Regions from separate parts of the Nonomuraea sp. NPDC050786 genome, predicted to be linked through region 2. Evidence: riboswitches for the same ligand, from Rfam matches in the RefSeq annotation. Region 2 holds a riboswitch; each other region holds the start of a gene.
The links. A riboswitch is a leader RNA that binds a small molecule or an ion and turns the genes downstream of it on or off. The one in region 2 is predicted to bind thiamine pyrophosphate.

Region 1: it holds a riboswitch for thiamine pyrophosphate, as region 2 does, so the genes downstream of both, tenA (thiaminase II) here and thiO (glycine oxidase ThiO) in region 2, are expected to answer to the same signal.
Region 3: it holds a riboswitch for thiamine pyrophosphate, as region 2 does, so the genes downstream of both, AB0H84_RS35270 (cytosine permease) here and thiO (glycine oxidase ThiO) in region 2, are expected to answer to the same signal.

Annotation. Positions count from the first base shown of each region.
Region 1 covers NZ_JBFAHJ010000014.1:35,510-42,192, forward strand. The annotation lists gene AB0H84_RS24890 (BTAD domain-containing putative transcriptional regulator) at 1-2,003, shown strand, start outside; gene tenA (thiaminase II) at 1,984-2,697, opposite strand; TPP riboswitch at 2,689-2,784, opposite strand; gene AB0H84_RS24900 (acetate kinase) at 2,983-4,200, shown strand; gene AB0H84_RS24905 (GAF domain-containing protein) at 4,174-5,874, opposite strand; gene AB0H84_RS24910 (hypothetical protein) at 5,989-6,516, opposite strand.
Region 2 covers NZ_JBFAHJ010000002.1:343,780-350,462, reverse strand. The annotation lists gene pknB (Stk1 family PASTA domain-containing Ser/Thr kinase) at 1-1,618, opposite strand, end outside; gene AB0H84_RS05980 (thiazole synthase) at 1,741-2,496, opposite strand; gene thiS (sulfur carrier protein ThiS) at 2,489-2,689, opposite strand; gene thiO (glycine oxidase ThiO) at 2,686-3,783, opposite strand; TPP riboswitch at 3,773-3,889, opposite strand; gene AB0H84_RS05965 (FAD-dependent oxidoreductase) at 3,943-5,112, shown strand; gene AB0H84_RS05960 (Rv2175c family DNA-binding protein) at 5,143-5,517, shown strand; gene thiE (thiamine phosphate synthase) at 5,495-6,133, shown strand.
Region 3 covers NZ_JBFAHJ010000024.1:86,943-93,625, forward strand. The annotation lists gene AB0H84_RS35260 (PAS domain S-box protein) at 1-1,530, opposite strand, end outside; gene AB0H84_RS35265 (methylated-DNA--[protein]-cysteine S-methyltransferase) at 1,623-2,195, shown strand; gene AB0H84_RS35270 (cytosine permease) at 2,161-3,492, opposite strand; TPP riboswitch at 3,482-3,597, opposite strand; gene AB0H84_RS35275 (rhodanese-like domain-containing protein) at 3,671-3,994, opposite strand; gene AB0H84_RS35280 (helix-turn-helix domain-containing protein) at 3,991-4,380, opposite strand; gene AB0H84_RS35285 (DNA-formamidopyrimidine glycosylase family protein) at 4,486-5,364, opposite strand; gene AB0H84_RS35290 (TenA family protein) at 5,383-5,988, opposite strand; gene AB0H84_RS35295 (LCP family protein) at 6,006-6,683, opposite strand, start outside.

The DNA of each region.
Region 1 (6,683 bases), on a different contig from region 2:
AGCGCCCGCCGGACGGGCCGCCTTCGATCGCCGTGGTGACCGGGCCGCCCGGCGTCGGCAAGTCGGCGCTGGCCGTGCACTGCGCGCACGCCCTGCGCGCGGAGTACCCGGCCGGCCAGCTCTACCTGTGCCTGGGCGGCACCGACACGACGCCGGCCGACCCCCTCGACCTTCTCGCCGAGGCGCTGCGCGCGCTCGGCGTCGCGGAGCAGGCCCTGCCGCCCACGCTGCGCGAGCGGGCCTCCCTGTACCGGTCCCTGCTGGCCCGGCGGCCCATGCTGGTCTTCCTCGACGACGCCGCCGACACCGCGCAGGTACGCGCCCTGCTGCCCGGTCACGGCTGCGCGGTGCTCGTCACGAGCCGGCGGCGGATCGCGGAGCTGCCGGGCGCCCTCCAGCTCGAGCTCGACGTGCTGCCGCCCGAGGAGGCCGAGGAACTCCTCGCCAAGATCGTCGGCGCCGAGCGGGTGGCGGCGGAGCGCGAGGCCGCACAGGCGATCCTGCACTCCTGCGGCCACCTGCCGCTGGCCGTCAGGGTGGCGGGGGCCCGGCTGGCCGGGCGGCCCGGCTGGCCGCTGAGCGTGCTGCGGCAGCGGCTGGATGACGAGACGAGCCGCCTCGACGAGCTGCGCGCCGGCGACCTCGAGGTACGCGGCTCGTTCGAGCTCAGCTACCGCCGGCTGCCCGGCGACGCGGCCCTGGCCTTCCGCGCGCTCGGCCTGCTCGGCTCCCAGTCCGTACCCGGCTGGGTGGCCGACGCCGTGCTCGACCGGCACCGGTCGGACACCGTGGTGGACACCCTCGTGGACGCCAACCTCCTGCGCCTGGCCGGCACCGACCCCGTCGGCCAGCCCCGCTACCGCCTGCACGACCTGGTCCGCTGCGCCGCCATGGAGAAGGCGGGCGCCCCCACCATCGACGGGGCCGAACGGCACGCGCTCGTCAGGGTGCTCGGCGGCTGGCTGACCGCCGCCGAACACGCCGCCGCGCGGCTGCCGACCACCCTGTTCGGGCTGACGTCCGACGGGGCGCCCCGCTGGAGCCTGGAGCGGGAGACCCTCGGCCGCCTGACCGCCGAGCCGCTGGCCTGGTTCGACGCCGAGCATGAGTCCCTGGTCGACGCCGTACGGCTGGCCGCCGGCGCGGGCCTGGCCCAGTCCGCGTGGGGGCTGGCCGCGACCCTGGTGCCCTACTTCGACCTGCACTGCCGCCTGGACGAGTGGCAGAGCACGCACCGCGTCGCCCTGGACAGCGCCCGCGCGGCCGGCGACCGCCACGGCGAGGCCGCCATGCTCCGCGGCCTGGCCCAGGTCTGCCTCTACCAGGACCGGTACGCCGAGGCCGGCGACATGTTCCGGCGCGCGCGGGCCATCTTCCACGAGCTCGGCGACACGCGGAGCGAGGCGATCTCGATCTGCGGGCTGGCGGCGGTCAACCAGTTCTCCGGCCGGCACCTCAGGGCGCTCGGGTCCTTCAGGCACGCGCTGGCCATGTTCCTGGCCATCGGCGACAGGAGCGGCGAGGCGTACGCGCGGCAGGCGATCGGGCGCGTCTACCTGTCGCTGCGCGACGTGCGCCAGGCCTCCAGGTGGCTCGGGGACGCCCTGCGGCTGGCCGAGGAGCTCGGCGACGCGCACCGCGAGGGCTGCGTGTCCATGCAGCTCGGCCGCCTGTACGACCTGGTCGCCGAGTCCGACAGGGCCATGCGCTTCCAGGGGCACGCGCTGGACATCTTCGAGGCTCTCGGGGATCGGCACTGCGGCGCGTACGCGATGCGGAACCTGGGTGGGCTCCAGGTGGCCAGGGGCGACCGGTCGGACGGCTCCGACCAGCTGGAGCGCTCACTGGTGATCTTCCAGCAGCTCGGGGACCGGAGCGGCGAGGCGGACACGTACCAGTCGCTGGGCGAGCTGTACCACTCGTCCGGGCGCTCCGTGCTGGCCCGCCACTACCTGCACCAGGCCCGCGAGCTGCGCAGGGAGCTCAGCGAGTCGTTCGCGTGACGGCGGGGTGTGCGGCCAGCCATCCCGCCGTGGGCCAGGTCTCGAGGCGCCACGCGCTGTCCCAGAACATCCACTCGTACTCGGTGGCCCGGCAGAACGCCGCCTCCATCGCCCGGCGCGTCCCCGGGTCGGCGAGCTCGGCCAGCCGGTCCACGAGCGCCCTGGCCTGCTCCACCGAGGCCGCGAACGACGGGTCGGAGTAGGTGGCGATCCAGGTCCGGTACGGGTGGCCGGCGGCGTCCGCCGTGCGCTCGAGCAGCGCCGTGCCGACGTCCTGGTACACCCAGAAACACGGCAGCACGGCGGCGGCGAGCACGGGCAAGGGAGCGGCGAGGGCCGTGGCCTGGAGATAGGAGGAGTAGGCCAGGCAGGTGGGCGAGGTGGCGATGGCTTCTGTCTCGTCGGGCGCCAGGCCGAACTGCTGGAGGTAGCCGGCGTGCAGCCCGCGCTCGACGACCAGCGCCGTGTGCGCGCTCCGGGCGAAGAACGCGGCGTCGTCCGGGTCGGTGGCGCGGGCCGAGGCGGTCGCGAGCACCTTGGAGTACGCCACCAGGTAGCGGCCGTCCTGGACGAGGTAGAACGCGAAGCGCTCCCGGTCGAGGGTGCCGTCGCGGAGCGCGGTGTTGAACGGGTGGTGGTGGATCGCCTCGAGCAACGCGGCCGTGCGCGTCCACATCTGCTCACAGAAGGTCACCGATGACGTCCCTTCGCTAGTGCGAACTAGATCAGGTTCGACGGGTGTGATCTCAGCCCGGCCTCCCGGGCACCCCGCGTCACAGGGAACGCTAGCAGAGGGCGAGAAGCGACACCACGGCCCGCACTCTCACCAGAGCGGTGGCGGCCGGCAGACCGGCCCAGACGATGGGCCGCCGCACCGGCTCAGCCACGCCGGGCCTCCCACGTGCGCCGACGCCCGGCTCCGAGCCCGTGCCCACACCCGCGAGCACAGCGAGGACCCCCTCGAAATAGGCTCGTGGACATGGCCGGCCGCATTCTCGTCCTGAACACCGGATCCTCGTCGATCAAGTACGAGCTGGTGGACGTCGAGACCCGCGAACGCCCAGCCGGCGGCCTGGTCGAACGCATCGGCGAGGAGACCGGGCGGCTCACCCATCGGAGCGGGGACGGGACGCCGTACGTGCGGGAGCGGCCCTTCCCCGGGCACGGCGAGGGGCTGGAGGCCATGATGGAGGCGTTCGCCGCGGCAGGGCCCGAACTGGCGCCCGTCGCGGTCGGGCACCGGGTCGTGCACGGCGGCACCCGCTTCACCGAGGCCGTGCTGATCGACGACGACGTGATCGCCGCCCTCGAGGAACTGACACCACTCGCTCCCCTGCACAACCCGATCAACGTCACCGGCATCCGCGTCGCGCGCAAGGCGTTCCCCCAGGTACCACAGGTGGCCGTGTTCGACACCGCCTTCCACCGCACCCTGCCACCCGAGGCCTACACCTACGCCGTGCCCCAGGAGTGGGGCGTGCGGCGCTTCGGCTTCCACGGCACCTCCTGCGCGTACGTCTCCCGCCGCGCCGCCGCCTTCCTCCGCCGGGACCTGGCCGACCTCAACCTGATCGTGCTGCACCTGGGCAACGGCGCCAGCGCCACCGCCGTCTGCGGCGGGCGCAGCATCGACACCTCCATGGGCATGACGCCCTTGGAGGGGCTGGTCATGGGCACCCGCTCCGGCGACATCGACCCGGCGCTCACCGGTTACCTCGCCCGCGTGAACGGGCTGGACGCCCAGCAGGTCGAGCAGGCGCTCACTCACCACAGCGGCCTGCTCGCGCTGGCCGGCACCAGAGACATGCGGGAAGTACGCGCCCGCGACGACCACGCCGCCCGTTCAGCCCTGGACATCTACACTCGCCGCATCCGCAAGTACGTCGGCGCCTACTACGCGCTGCTCGGACGGGTGGACGCGATCGTGTTCACCGGCGGCGTGGGCGAACACGACACCGCCACCCGCGCCGAATCCCTGGCCGGGCTCGAACGGCTCGGCATCGCCGTGGACCCGGCACTCAACCAGGCCGGCACGACCGGCGAACGGCTCATCTCCCCCGCGGGCGCCGAAGTGTCCGTGCTGGTCATCCCCACCGACGAGGAATGGGAGATCGCCCGCCAGGCCCACGCACTCGTTTCGCCGATCGTGGCCCCGCCGGCAAGCCGTCCTTCAGTCCAAGGGGACGTGCCAGCGTAGCCGTGTGCCGCCCTCCTCCGGAGCCTCCAGTTCGGCGGTGCCGCCCAGACGGCCGGCCCGCTCCTCGATGTTGCGCACGCCGCTGCGGCGTCCTTCCTCTCCCAAGCCGACGCCGTTGTCGGTGACCACAAGCGTGAGCCGCTGATCGGCGACCTCCACCGAGGCCTGCGCCCGGGTCGCGCGGGAGTGGCGCACCACGTTCGACAGTGCCTCACGCAGCACGGCCAGCAGGTGCTCGGCGACACGCTCGGGCACCACGGTGTCGATCTGGCCCTCCATGCGCAGCCCCGGCATGAACCCCAGATGCCCGCCCGCTCCCTCCACGAGTTCGACGATCTGCGTCCGCAGACTCGGAGCAGCCTCCTGGCGCGGGGCCTGCAGGGCGAAGATGGACGAGCGGATCTGCCGGATCGTCTCGTCCAGCTCGTCGATCGCGTGCTGCACCCGCTTGCCCGCCTCCGGCCGCTCGATCAGGCGTACCGTGCTCATCAACGTCATCGCGGTGGCGAACAACCGCTGGATGACCACGTCATGCAGATCCTTGGCGATGCGGTCCCGGTCCTCCAGCAGGCCGAGCCGCTCGGCATCACGCCGTGCCTCGGCCAGCTCCAGCGCGACCGCCGCCTGACCCGCGAACGACTCCACCATCTGCTGATCGGCCCCGCTGAACGGCAGCCGCCCGCTGCGCTTGGCCAACGCCAGCACCCCACGCACCTGCGGCGCCGTACCCAGCGGCACCATCAGGGCGCGCCCGTAGCCCAGCCGCCGCAACGGCGAGTCAGGGTAAGGATCGCTCGGCAGATCCCGCTCCGACACCGGCTCGCCCCGTCTGAACGCCTCGCCGGCCGGCGTGGCCGAGATCTCGAACGTCATCCCCAGCAGCTCGCCGGCTCCCTCGCCCTCCGCCACATCCACGACGAGCGTCTCACCCGACGCCTCGGGCAGCAGCACCTGCACCACGTCGGCGTCGCACATCTGTCCGGCACATGCCGCCATCGTGGTCAGCACCTCATGAAGGCCGGCGCCGGACAGCAGGCTCGTGGTGATCTCTGACGACGCCTTCAGCCACACCTCGCGCCGCCGGGACTCCTCGTACAACCGGGCGTTCTCCACCGCGACGCCCGCGGCGGTCGCCAGTGCGATGACGACCGCCTCGTCCTCTTCGTCGAAGTCCCCGCCGCCGCGTTTCTCGGTCAGGTAGAGGTTGCCGAACACCTCGTCCCGCACCCGTACGGGCACTCCGAGGAAGGTGCCCATCGGCGGGTGCCCCGGCGGGAAGCCGTACGACTCCGGATGATCGGAGATGCGGCTCAACCGCAGCGGTCGCGCATCCTTGATCAGGAGGCCGAGCAGCCCGAGCCCGTGCGGCCAGTGCTCGATCTTGGCGATCTCCTGCTCGCTCAGCCCCACCGGGATGAACTGGACGAGCGTGCGCTCCTCCCCCACCACGCCCAACGCCCCGTAGCTGGCGTCCACGAGCTTGGTCGCGGTCTCCACGATCCGCCGCAGCACGGTCTCCAGGTCCAGGTCGCTGCCCACCGACACCACGGCCTCGAGCAGCGCGTGCACGCGATCCCGCGTGGCCAGTACGGCGTTCAGCCGGGTCTGCAGCTCTGCCAGCAGTTCATCGAGCCGCATCTGGGGCATCAGCGGACGATGCTCGGTCTCGGACATACCGATCAGTGTCGCAGCAGGGAGGGTAGCGGCAACACCGCTGCGGGGCGGTGTGTTCGGGCGCAGCGCGACGCCCGCCTCCGGCGGCCGGAGACGGGCGTGTTGCCGCGCGCTCTACTTCAGCCAGGCGTTGCGCTGGACGACCGGCAGGTTGCCGAGTCCCAGTGTGGTGCCGGCGTCGGCGAGGGCGAGGCCTATGAGGACGATCGAGTAAATGATGTGGTCGTCCATGAAGGGGTTGTTGTCCAGGGGCAGCTCGGCCGCCCACATGAGAACCAGCATCAGCGTGCCGGCACCAGCGGCGATCCTGGTGCCGATGCCCAGGATCAGAGCCAGGCCAATGCCGAGCAGCCCGGCCATGAACAGCCAGTCCACCCATGCCTGCCCGGCCAGCGAGCCGAAGAAGCCACCGAGCGCGTTCTCGCCGGTGCCCTTGAGGAACCCCGTCGTGGGGCTGCCGCCGGAAATCCAGGCACGGTTGGCCGGGGTCGCGAACCCCCAGCCGAAGGTCTTGTCCAGGAACGCCCACAGGAAGATCCAGCCGATCGAGATCCGGGCGATCGCCCAGACGTAGTCGACCGGACGACGTGGCTGCGTGCCCGTGCGCTCCGGGATGACGGGCCGGTTGACGGTGGCGGCCATGATGGCCCCCTTTCGCTGCGGACGTGTCGTTGTCACACCCCAAGCACACCGCCCGCGGCGCTTCCTGAGCAGTGTCGTATGACCCCCAGCGCCAGGACCTTGGTCCCGTCCGTACCCGGGCGGGCAGCCGCCGTTCCGCGGCACGCGAGGACGAACGGCAGCTACCT
Region 2 (6,683 bases):
CCACCTCGGACTTCGCCTTGGGCGTCTGGGCGATGACCGTGCACGGCTCGGCGTCGTCGTCCACCTCGTTGACCTGCACCTGGAACCCTTGCTCGCCCAGATATCTGGCGGCCTCGTCCTTGGGCATGCCGCTGACGTCGGGCATGACCATGCCGGCGCTGACGAAGATGTCGACCTTGGCGCCCTCTCGCAGCTTCTCGCCCGCCTGCGGCGAGGTGCGGATCACCTTGCCCCGTTCGACCAGCTGGTTGGCCAGCCGCTTGACCACGCCCACGGTCAGCCCGGCGGCGGCGATCGCGGCGCGGGCCTCGTCGCCGCTCATGGCGGCGGTGTTGGGCACGACGACGCGCTTGGGGCCGAGCGAGGGCACCAGCGTGATCGTGGCGCCCTTCTTCACCTCGACGTTGGCGGCCGGGTCGGTGCTGAGGACCAGGCCCGCCGCCACCTTCTCGTCGTTGACGCCCTTGCCCTCCTGCACCACGAACCCGGCCGCGACGGCGCTCTTCCTGGCCAGCTCCAGGTTCTTGCCGACCAGGTCGGGCACGTGGACGAGCTCGGGCTGCGCGAAGAACCAGCCGGTCAGGCCCACCGCGACCACCATCACGGCGGCGAGTGTCACCAGGAACCAGTTGGGCCGGAACCCCTGCCGCTTCGGCGTCTCCTCCCGCGGCTGGATCATGGTGTGGGCCGGCGCGGCCTGCGGCATCGAGGGGGCGGCGGCGAACGTGCGGGTGTGCGGCTGGGAGTGGGACAGCGGCGGGTTGGTCAGCCGCGGCAGCATCCGGTGCGCGTCGACCGCCGCCACGAGCATCGCGGTGGCGTCGGCGGGGCGGTCGCCGGGCTCGCGGGCCGTCGCGTGCGTCACCAGCGTGTCGATCAGCGGCGGCACCTCGGGGACGAGCGACGACGGCGGGGGCACGGTGTCGTGGACGTGCCGGTAGGCGACCGACATCGGCGTCTGGCCGTCGTACGGCTGCTGCCCCGTGACCAGCTCGAACAGCATGATGCCCGCGGCGTAGACGTCGCTGCGCACGTCGGTGGCGCCGAGCGTGACCTGCTCGGGAGCCATGTAGCCGATCGTGCCGATCATCACGCCGGTGCGGGTCTGGTTGGTGGCCTCGATGGCCCTGGCCAGGCCGAAGTCGACGACCTTGACCCGGCCGTCGTCGGTCATCAGGACGTTCTCCGGCTTGACGTCGCGGTGGACCATCCCGGCCTGGTGGGCCGCGCCGAGGGCGGCGAGCACCGGGATCATGATCTCGAGGGCCTCGCGGGCGGGCAGCCTGCCGCGCTCGCGCAGGATGTCGCGGAGCGTCCTGCCGGGCACGTACTCCATCGACAGGTAGACGACGTCGTTGTCGGTGCCCTGGTCGAAGACGTGCACCACGTTGGGGTGCGAGAGGCTGGCGACCGACTTGGCCTCGCCGATGAACCTCCTGACGAACGCGGGGTCCTCGGCGAGCGAGCGGTGCATGACCTTCAGCGCCACCGTCCGGTCCAGCCGGACGTCCAGCGCGAGGTAGACGGTCGCCATACCGCCCCGGGCGATCCGGCTCTCGATGCGGTAGCGTCCGTCGAGAAGCCGCCCGACCAGCGGGTCCGCAGTCGTCGTGTCCACCCCGCTGAGTTTACGGGCGTTTTGCCATCGGCAGGGCCTTGCCGCCCGAAACCGATGCGGAGACGTTCCCTGTGGAACGGCCCCGCACCAGCAACCTCAGCACCCTCGAGGAAACGGCCCTCTCAGGGGGTCATCGGGGAGGACGCCTCGGCGTAGCGCCTGCGCGGGATGCGGCCCGCCAGCCGCGCCAGCCGTCCCGCGACCACGGCCCCCTTCATGGCCGCCGCCATGAGGTCGGGCCGCTGCGCCCTGGTCACCGCCGTGGCCAGCAGCACGGCGTCGCAGCCCAGCTCCATCGCCAGCGCGGCGTCGCTCGCCGTGCCGATGCCCGCGTCGAGCACCACCGGCACCGAGGCGGCCTCGACGATCAGCTCGATGTTGTGCGGGTTGCGGATGCCGAGGCCCGAGCCGATCGGCGCGCCCAGCGGCATCACGGCCGCGCAGCCCGCCTGCTCCAGCCTGCGGGCCAGCGCGGGATCGTCCCCGATGTACGGCAGCACCACGAACCCGTCGGCCACCAGCCGCTCGGCCGCGTCGAACGTCTCGATCGGGTCGGGCAGCAGCGTCCGCTCGTCGGCGATGACCTCCAGCTTGACCCAGTTCGTGCCGAGCGCCTCCCTGGCCAGCCGCGCCGTCAGCACGGCCTCGCCCGCGGTGAAGCAGCCGGCCGTGTTGGGCAGCACCTTGATGTCCCGCCTGCGCAGCACGTCGAGGACCGAGCCGGGGGCCTGGGGGTCGAGCCGCCGCATGGCCACCGTGGTGATCTCGGTGCCGGACGCGGCCAGCGCCTGGTCGAGCACGTCGAGCGAGGGCGCGCCGCCGGTCCCCATGATGAGCCGGGAAGCGAACTTCTCCCCGGCGATGATCAGATCATCCACCTTGCACCGCCGTCAGAACCTCCACCCGGTCACGGTCGCTGAGCGCCGTCGTCTCCCACGAGCTCCGCGTGACCACCTCGTCGTTCACGGCCACGGCCACTCCGGTGGTGGCCGCGGTCAGTCTGCGTACGGCCTGCGCCACGGTCATGCCGTCGGCCACCTCGTGCGCGGCCCCGTTGATCGTCACAATCATGAAATTTCCCGAAACCTTCCAGGCGCGCACAACGCCGCCAGCTCGCCCTCTTCGCCCCGCAGGATGTCGGCCGTCAACGGCGCCAGCAGCACGCCGCCCCGGTGGTGCCCGGTGGCCAGCGCGAGCCCCGGCGTGCCGCTCGGGCCGATGACGGGCAGGTTGTCCGGCGTGCCCGGCCGCAGTCCGGCCACCACGTCGGCGATCTCCAGCTCGGTGACGCCCGGCACCAGCTCCCTGGCGTCCCGCAGCAGCTCGTACAGCCCGCCCGCGGTCACCCGGGTGTCGAACCCCATCTCCTCCTGGGTCGCCCCGACCACCAGCTCGCCGTCACCCCGGGGGACGAGGTAGACCGGCGTGCCGTGCACGGTGCCGCGCACGCAGCGGGTGAGCAGCGGCTGCGGGGAACGCAGCCGCATGATCTGCCCCTTGACCGGCCGCACCGGCACGCCGGCCAGCCCGGCGCTCCATGCCCCGGCCGCCAGGACGACCCGCTCCGCCCGCACCTCGCCGCCGTCGTCGAAGCGTACCCCCGTGACCCGGCCGCCGTCGCGCAGCAGCTCGCCGACGCGGGCGCGGACCAGCGGGACCCCCAGGCGGTCGAGGGCGGCGAGCAGCGCCGCCGTCACCCGGCGCGGGTCCACCCAGGCGTCGCCGGGGGCCAGCAGCCCGCCCCGCACGGAGGGCGCCAGCATCGGCTCCAGGCGGCGGCACTCGCGCCCGCTCAGCCGCTCGACGGGCAGCTCCAGCTTCTCCATGTACGCGGCCAGCTCGTCCAGCGCCGCCAGGTCGTCGGCCCCGAACGCCACGTCGAGCGTCCCGTCGGAACGAAGATCCAGGGCCTCGACGCCCGGCAGGCCCGCGTCGGCCGCCAGCTCGGCGGCGAAGCCGGGCCAGCGGCGCAGCGAAGCCGCGCCCAGCCGCAGCAGCGGCACCTCGGTGTAGGAGACCTCGCTGACCGGCGCCAGCATCCCCGCGGCCGCGTGCGAGGCGCCCGAGGCCGGGGCGGGGTCCACGAGAGTGACCGGCAGGCCGTCGCGGGCCAGCCGCCAGGCCGCGGAGAGCCCGACCACCCCGGCGCCCACGATCACATCCATCCGCGCTCCCTTCGCCGGCATGATCCGGATCAGGTGTCTTGCGGTCGAAGGCCCGGTGCAGCCTTCCTCTCAGCCCGGTTACGGCCGGACTCCCGCGCGTCTTTCCGCCTCCAGCCTACGGCCTCGGCGCGACGGCCCGGCACCGCCCCCGTTATGGTCATGAACGTGAATCATGTCGTGGTGGTAGGAGCCGGCCTGGCCGGGGTGCGCACCGTGGAAGCGCTGCGCGGACGCGGATTCGGCGGAAGGATCACGCTGATCGGTGAGGAGCGCCATCGGCCCTACGACCGCCCGCCGCTGTCCAAGGCCGTGCTGTTCGGCGACGCCGACACCAGCTACGTCGGCACCGATCTGGCCGCGATCGACGTGGACTTCCGCCCGGGCGTCAGCGCCAAGTCGCTGCGCGCGGGCGTCGTCGAGACCACCGAGGGCGAGCTGAGCTACGACGGCCTGGTCATCGCCACCGGGGCCGAGCCGATCAGGCTGCCCGGCGACGGCCCGCAGCACGTGCTGCGCACGATCGACGACGCCCACGAGCTGCGGGCCATGCTCGTCCCCGGCGCCCGCGTCGCCATCATCGGCGCGGGCTGGATCGGCGCCGAGGTGGCCACCGCCGCCCGCCGCGCCGGCTGCGCGGTGACCGTGATCGAGGCGGGCCAGGCGCCGCTCGCGACCGCCGTCGGCGCCGAGATCGGGGCCCGCACCCAGCGCTGGTACGACGAGATCGACCTGCGGCTCGGCACCATGGTCGACTCCGTGGACGAGGGCGGCGTCCGCCTGGTCGGCGGCGAGTTCGTGGCGGCCCACGTGGTCGTCACGGGCATCGGCGTGCGCCCGGCCGTCGAATGGCTCACCGGCGCCGACATCGACCTGCACAACGGCGTGGTCGTGGACGAGCACCTGCGTGCCTCGCTGCCCGACACGGTCGCCGTCGGCGACTGCGCCGCCTGGTGGTCGCGCCGCTGGCAGACCAGGCTCAGGGTCGAGCACTGGGACACCGCGCTCAACGCCCCCGAGGTCGCCGCCGCGAGCCTGCTGGGCGAGGACGTGGCCTACGATCCCGTCCCCTACTTCTGGTCGGAGCAGTTCGGCCACATGGTGCAGTACGCCGGCCATCATCCGGCGGGGGAGCGGCTCGTCTACCGAGGCGACCCGGAGGGCAAGTGGTCGGCCCTCTGGCTCACCGCCGACGACGCCCTCGCCGCGGTGCTCGCCGTGGACCGGCCGCGGGACCTCGTACAGGGGCGCCGGATCATCGACGCGGGGCACCGCCTCGACGCGGAACGCCTGGTAGATCCAGATGTGCCCCTACGGGATTGTGTTGTTTGAGCAAGCACGCCATGTGGTAGTTGTGGTTTCGTGACGCTTTCTGTTGCACAGATCGACCGGGAGACCGACCAGCTCGTAGAAGAGTGGCTCACTCTCCCCGAAGTGGCCTCGCGCCTGGACCTTTCCATCGGGCGGGCCAAGCAACTCCTCAAGGACCACAAACTGCTCGGCGTGCGCCGGGGCAGCGGCGGGCCGCAGGTGCCCGCGGTGTTCCTCGACGGAAAGGACGTGATGAAGGGCCTGCCCGGCACGCTGACCGTGCTGCAGGACGCCGGCTACGACGATGTCGAGTCGCTGCGCTGGCTCTTCACCCCTGACGAGTCGCTGCCAGGGTCGCCCATCGAGGCGATCAAGGCCGGCCGCCACACGGAGGTCAAGCGGCGTGCCCAAGCCCTCGGTTTCTGAGGCACGCCTCTATCTCTGCACCGACGGCCGCCGCGACCGCGGCGACCTGGCAGAGTTCCTCGATACGGTGCTGACCGCGGGCGTGGACATCATCCAGCTGCGGGAGAAGGGCCTGGAGGCACGCGAAGAACTCGCGCTCCTCGAAGTCTTCCGCGACGCCTGCGACCGGCACGGCAAACTGCTGGCCGTCAACGACCGGGCGGACATCGCCTATGCCGCCCGGCCCGACGTGCTCCACCTGGGGCAGGACGACCTTCCTGTGGCGGTCGCGCGAGAGATACTCGGCGACGACATCGTCATCGGACGGTCCACCCACTCCGCCGCCGAGGCTTCCGCCGCGGCTGTGGAGCCGGGCGTCGACTACTTCTGCTGCGGCCCCGTCTGGCCCACGCCCACCAAGCCCGGCCGCCCGGCCCCCGGCCCGCCGCTGCTCAGGCACGCGGCCGCGCTGGAGAGCGCGCGGCCGTGGTTCGGGATCGGCGGCATCGACCTCACGAACCTGGACGAGGTGATGTCGTACGGGGTGAGCCGGGTGGTGGTCGTACGCGCGATCACGGACGCGGAGGACCCGGGGGCGGCCGCGGCGGAGTTCGCCAAGCGCCTGTCCTCCCGCTGACCCGGGGAGCCGCCCTTACGCGGCCACCGGTGTCCCCGTCGGCTCCGTCGACCTTGTCGACCCGGCTCCGTCGACCTCAGTCCGAGGCGTCCGCCACCCCGCGGGCGCCTCGGGCCATGAACTCGTGACAGCCTCGGCGCCGGCGCCCTCGCTGGCGCGGCCCGGCAGGCGCTTCGTTGGCGCGGCTCCGATGGCGCGGCCTGCTCGCGCGGCCTGCTCGCGCGGCTCGGCTGGGGCGTTGCTCGGGCAGCCCTGCTGGCGCGGCCCTGCTGGCGCTTCGTTGGCGCGGCCTGCTGGCGCGGCCTGCTCGCGCGGCCTGCTCGCGCGGCCTGCTCGCGCGGCTCGGCTGGCGCGGCCCTGCTGGCGCTTCGCTGGCATGGCCCCGATGGCCGGCTCCGCTGGCATGGCCCGGCTGGCAGGCTCCACTGGCACGGCGACGGCAGCTCCGCGCCTGCCATGAACTGGCACCGCCTACCGCAGACCCTGCACTCGGTGCGATGGCAGCCCCCCGCACCCGGGCGATGGCAGCCCCCGCACCAGCTGCGATGGC
Region 3 (6,683 bases), on a different contig from region 2:
CAGGACGATGTCCGTGGCCAGCGCGTCACCGAGCACGTACGGCAGCCCGTCACGGATGTCCACCTCGACCCGGTGCTTGTCCGACAGCGCGGGCAGCCCCAGGGTGGCCGCGTCGATCCGCTCCGCCAGGTCGAACTCCTCGATGCGCACCTTCAGCTCGTCCGCCCCCGCCCTGGCCCCGAGCAGCAGGTGGTCCATGAGCTCGCCCAGCGACCTGGCGCGCTCGGCGATCGTGTGGACGGCCGAGCGGCGCTCGGGGTCGCTCATCTTGTCCCAGCGCCTGTCGAGGGTGCTGGCGAACCCGCGCACGATCGTGATGGGCGTACGCAGCTCGTGGCTGGTCGTGGCCAGGAACAGGTCCTTGGCCTCCTCGAGCTCCTTGGCCGTGGTCACGTCGCGGAAGTCGATGACCACCTCGCCGGTCTCCTCGATCCGCGCGCTCACGACGTCCAGCCACCGCCCGCTCTCCATCTGGAACGTGACCTTCTCGCCCGGTTTGGGCAGCGGGAACGGCGGCGGCCCGCCGATGACGGCCTCGGCGGGGAACGCGGTGAGCTCGACGGCGGCCGGGTTCCACCGCACCACGCGGCCGGCCTCGTCGAGCACCGCGATGCCGTCGGCACTGGCGTCGAAGACGGCCTGCTCGTGCGCCCGCTGCCGGACCGCCTCCTGGTAGGCCACCGCGTTGCCGACGGCGATGCCGGCGTGCCCGGCCAGCAGCTCCAGCAGCTCCAGCTCGAGGTGTCCGGGCGTGCTCTCGGCGAACAGCGCGTACAGAGCCCCGTAGGGGCGCCCGCCGACGGCGGCCAGCCCGAGCGCGATCGTGTGCAGGCCCTTCAGCCGCGCCCACACCAGGTCGTCCAGCTCGTCCGACTGCAGCAGGACGGTCTTGCCGGTGCGTAAGAGCTTGTCCACGAGGCTCGTACGCAGGTCCGTGGTGGTGCCCCTGATGGCGGCCGGCAGCTGGTACGTGCTGACCAGGCGTAACCGGTCGCCCTCGATCAGCACGAACCCGCCCGCGTCCGCCCCCGTGAGCTCGGTGAGGCTGGCCGAGATCCGGTCGAGCACGGCGGAGAGCTCGAGCTCGGAGTTGATGTCGCCGACCACGTCGGTCAGCCTGCGCACCAGCCGCGCCCTGCGGGCCATGCGGTTCCTGGCCAGCTCGTCGGCGCGCGCGAGATGGTGGACGCAGACGTATCCGGCCACGGCGCTGCCCAGGCGCAGCGCGCTGATGTCGACCCGGACGTCCAGAACGGTCCCGTCGCCGCGCAGGCGCTTGGTGCGAACCGAGACCTGGCCGCCGGTGCGTACGCGCTCCAGGACGGCGTTGTGCTCGGCGGTGAGCTCGCCGGGCACGATCGGCGCCCGGCGCCCGAGCATCTCCTCCGCGGTCCACCCGAACAGCCGCTCGGCAGCCTCGTTCCAGACCAGCACGCTCTGGTCCCGGTCGACGACCACGACGGCGTTGGGCGAACTGGCGAGGGCAGCACGAGCTATCTCGTCGTCACTCCCGGCCCATTCGTCCCCCACTCCTCCATAGTGCACGTGGCAAGGTGGGTCCGTCGGGCGATCCGTCCGATACGCTGCGGTCACGGTGATTCTCGGTGGGGACGGGTGGGCGCATGTCGAGTGGCGATCTTGAAGCCCTGTTGCGCGTGACGTCCAGCACCTATCGAGGTGAGACGCCCCCTGACATCGCGTTCGGCACCTATGACGGCGCCGTCGGCAGGCTGGTGCTCGCGGTGACGGCCAAGGGCATCGTGGCGTGCAGCTTCGAGCCGGAGAACAATGTGTTCGAGCTGCTCACCAGGCATGTGGGCAGCTTCATCGGGCAGGACGCCCGCCGGCTCGACCCGGTGCGCAGGGAGCTGGACGCGTACTTCTCCGGCCGCCTGCGCGCGTTCGCCACACCGGTGAACCTGACGCTGGCCACGCCGTTCGCCCGCACGGTGCTGCAGAAGACGACGGCGATCCCGTACGGCACGACGACGACCTTGGAGGAGATCGGCGCGAGCATCGGCAGGCCGCGCGCGCTGCGGGCGATCGGCAACGCGCTGGCCTCCAACCCCGTGTGCGTGATCGTGCCGTGCCACCGCGTGGTGCGCGAGGACGGCGGGCTCGGCGACTACGCGGGCGGCCAAGCGGCCAAGCAGCACCTGCTCAACGTCGAGCAGCGGGCGTCAACGCGCCGATGAGCAGGGTCACCAGCGCGGCCACGACGGCCGCGCCGAGCGCCCCGTTCATCCACGGCTGCCGGGCGAAGCCGATGGCCTCGCGGACCGACTGCCAGTAGGCGTCCCACTGCGGGAGCGTGGGCGTGGAGGTCGTCAGCCAGTACGCCACGAAGCCGAGGGCCCACGGCACCAGCCTCGACCAGCGCGAGGGCGCGTGCTCCTCGGTGTTCCAGCCGCGCGAGCCGCCCAGCACGAAGTAGTCCACGGCCAGCACCGCGAACATCGGCACGAACACCGCCCCGATCACGCCCAGGAACGCCCCATACGAGTTGACGTCCACGAACAGGGCGATCGCGACGGTCAGCACGCCGATGGCGGTGGAGAAGATGCGCCGGTCCACGCGCGGCATCAGGTTCTGCAGCGAGAGCGTGGTGGAGTAGACGTTGGCGAACGACTGGTCGGTCTCGCGGAGCACCAGGATCGCGAAGAAGAGCGCGCCCAGCGGCACCGCGACGAACGGGCCGAACACCGACGTCCCGTCGGCCCGCACCGCGTCCGCCCCCGCCAGGGCCACCGCGTACACGCCCAGCCCCAGGCAGGCCACCTGCGCCAGCGTGTACCCGGCGACCACGCCGGTGAACGCCGCCCCGCTCGACCGGGAGTGCCGGGCGAAGTCGGCCGCCATCGGCACCCACGACACCGACAGCGCGATCACGTAGTCCACGGCCGGGGCGAACGCCGCCCAGGACCCGCCGGTGTGCGCGGGCGCCCGGGTCAGGAAGAACCAGGCGAACCAGACCAGCGACACGACCACCCCGATGGTGACGTACCGCCGCAGGATCCGCACCGACCCGAGCGGCCAGATGGAGAGCGCGGTGGTCAGCGCCCCCGCCGCGATCACCCACACCTGGTACGGCACCGCGCCGAAGATCGCGCCGGCCGCCTTGGCGATCACCCACAGCTCGAACGCACCCCAGCCGATCATCTGCACGATGTTCAGCACCGTGGGCACGTACGAGATCCTCGCCCCGAACAGCCCCCGCAGCAGCACCATCGCGGGCTGCCCCGTCCGCGTGCCAGGGACGGCGGACAGGCCCACCATGGCCGTGCCGACGAGGCTGCCCACCACGACGGCCACCAGCGCGGCGGCCAGGCTGAGCGGGGCCCCGCCGAGCGGGTCGAGCAGGAGCAGCGCCCCGGAGAAGCCCAGGAGGCTGACCCCGAGGTTCGCCCAGAGCGCACCCTGGTCGAGCACGCCCAGGGTCTTCGGCGGCCTGCCCTCGAGGGTCAGGGGAACTTCGTCGGCGACATGCGTCATCGCACACTCCCTACGCCGGCATTACCCGGACAGGTTCAGGCGGTCGGCAGCGGATCTGTGCTGCCCTCTCAGCCCGGCGAACCCCGAGCTCCCGCGACGATCTGAAGTTGGCGCCCTCATCATGCCCTAGTGGCGGCGGAAATGCCACAGGAGGCTTTACGCCCGCTTTTGTAGCTTTTTACGCCACGAAGGGCGTTTGCCCGGTCTCGCTCACCATCGGACGGCGCGCGTACTCCCACGACTGCATGCCGCCACCGACGTTGACCGCGTCGCGCCCGAGCTGGTTGAGCCAGGCCGCCACCTGCAGGGACCGGCCGCCCACCCGGCAGACGACGTAGACCGTGCGGTCGCCGGGCACCTCGTCCACCCGCCCTTGGATCTGGGTCATGGGGATGTGGACGGCCTCTGGCGCGTGCCCGGCGACCCACTCGTCCTGCTCTCGGACGTCGAGCAGGTAGGCGTCGTCGGGAACTGCGCTGGCCTCGATCTCAGGTACGGTCATGCTTCCATCATCTCGCGCCTCGCGTCGTAGGCGGCACGCGCGGCGGCGATCTCCTGCTGGTGCTCCTCCGTCCAGGTGACCAGCGTCTTGATGGTCTGGTGGAGCGTGCGGCCGAGCGGCGTCAGCGCGTAGTCGACCCTGGGCGGCACGACGGGGTGGACCGTGCGGGTGACCAGGCCGTCGCGCTCCAACTGGCGCAGGGTCACGCTGAGCATGCGCTGGCTGACGCCGTCGATCTCGCGGCGGAGCTGGGTGAAGCGCAGGCTCTGGCAGTCGAGCAGCGCGATCACCAGCAGCGACCACTTGTCCGCGATGCGGTCGAGTATCTGACGGACCTCGCAGTCCTCCCGCGTGTCCCACTGGCGGACGTCGTAGTCGTCTTCCATGGCGCTGTCGCAGTGACCGGGTGATTCCACGGTGCCCATGCTCGCCGAAAACATGCCCCGGTTACAAGAGAGAACCGACCCGCCGAGCGATAACCGGAGCGCGGCTCATTTCAGCAGGCGGGACAGGCGCCGGTCGGCGAGCGGCTTGCCGCCGGTCTGGCAGGTGGGGCAGTACTGCAGGGACGAGTCGGCGAAGGACACCTCGCGGATCGTGTCGCCGCACACGTCGCACGGCTGGCCCGTCCGGTTGTGGACGCGCAGCCCGGACTTCTTCTCCGCCTTGAGGTCCTTGGCCGCCAGCCCGTGCGCCCGCTCCACCGCCTCGCTCAACATGGTGACGATGGCCTCGTGCAGGTCGGCGATCTGCGCGTCGGTCAACGACGCCGCGATCTTGAACGGGGACATTCTGGCCGCGTGCAGCACCTCGTCCGAGTACGCGTTGCCGATGCCCGCGATGATCTTCTGGTCGCGCAGCAGCCCCTTGATCTGGGTGCGGTTGCCGCTCACGATGCGCTTGAGCGCGTCGACGGTGAAGGACTCGCGGAGAGGGTCGGGGCCGAGGGAGGCGATGCCGGGGACGTCTTCCGGATTTTTCGTGACATAGACGGCGAGGCGCTTCTGCGTCCCCGCCTCCGTCAGCTCGAACCCGGGCGCCGGCCCCTCCTCGTCGGGCGCCAGCCGGACCCGTACCGCGAGCGGCCCCTTGCCGGGGCGCACCGGCTTCGCGCCCGAGAGGTCGTCGCGCCAGCGCAGCCACCCCGCCCTGGCCAGGTGGATGACCAGGTGGAGGCCGTCACAGTCGAGGTCGAGGAACTTGCCGTGCCGCGACACGCCGGTGACGGACAGCCCGCCGAGCGCGGTCACGGGCGGGTCGAACGTCTTGAGCGCCTGGATGGCCACGACGTCGACCCCCAGGACCGTACGTCCCACGGCCCGCTCGCGCAGGAAGTGGGTGAGAGACTCCACTTCAGGAAGTTCCGGCATGCCACCAGCGTACGGCGGCTAGGGGACGTTCCAGAAGGCCAGCTCGTGGGCCATCCCCTCGGCGAACAGCGCCTCCGCCCGCGCCGGGTCCGGCTCCGCCTCGTCGATCATCTGCGCGATCCGCACGGTCAGCGCCTCGAACCCCGGATCCGCGTACGTGTCCACCCAAGCCCGATATCTCGGCTCATCAGGCGGATTCTCCGCCAATATCCGCCCAAGGCTCGAATATCCCCACATACACGGATAAAGCGCCGCCAGCCCCTCCCCGTACGACGCCGCGGACTCCAGCAGGAACGCCGTGTACGCCGCGCACGCCGGCCCCTTCACCGCCCCCTCCAGATCCGCCCCGAACTCCGCCGACAGCGACCTGTGCAGGCTCAGCTCGTCGTGGTACGTGGTGTGCGCCAGGTCCACCAGGTCGCCCAGGTGCCCGGCGGGAGCCTGCCAGGCCAGCCGGGCGAAGACCCGTACGTAGTCGAGCAGGAACAGGTAGTCCTGCTCCAGCCACGACCTGAACACCGGCTCGGGCAGGTCGCCCCGCCCGATGCCGGCCACGGTGGGATGCTCCAGCTGCGCCTGGAGCATCGGACGGCCGATGCTGTGCAGTTTCTCCGAGATGGCCATGGCCGGCAGGTTAGTGCTCAGTTGCTGTCGATGATGTTCTGGGGAACCGGCTTGTCGCTCTTGAGAGCGTCGAAGAGGGCCAGGGCCTTGGTGCGGTCCCACTTGACCGCCGTGCCGCCGCTCGGGACGGTCTCGTTCCCGCCGAACGGCACCACCGTCGTCACCGGGCTGTCGCCCATCGCCAGCCCCAGCGACAGCATGTCGAAGGCCCCCGTCCCCGAGTCGACGGCGACCGCGTCGGTGGCGCTCATGGCCAGCGGGATCGAGGTGAACGGGTTGATCAGCACCCCAGGACTGGCCGCCTTCTTCACGACCGCGCCCAGGAACTGCCGCTGCCGCTTGGTCCGCTCGAAGTCGGGCAGCGCGCCGCCCTTGCGGGTTCGCACGTATCCCAGGGCCTGGGCGCCGTTGAGCACCTGGGTGCCCTTCTTCAGCTTGAGTCCCGCCTTCGGGTCGTCCACGGCGGCCCGTACGTTGATCTCGACCCCGCCGATGGCGTCCACGATGTTCACGAACCCGGCGAACCCGATCTCCATGTAGTGGTCGATGTGCACGCCGGTGACCGACTCGACGGTGCGGACCAGCAGCTGCGGCCCGCCGTTGTAGGCGGCGTTGAGCTTGTCGCGCCCCTTGCCGGGGATGGTGACCGCCGAGTCGCGCGGCAGGCTCACCAGCGTCGGCTTGTCGCCGGTGTC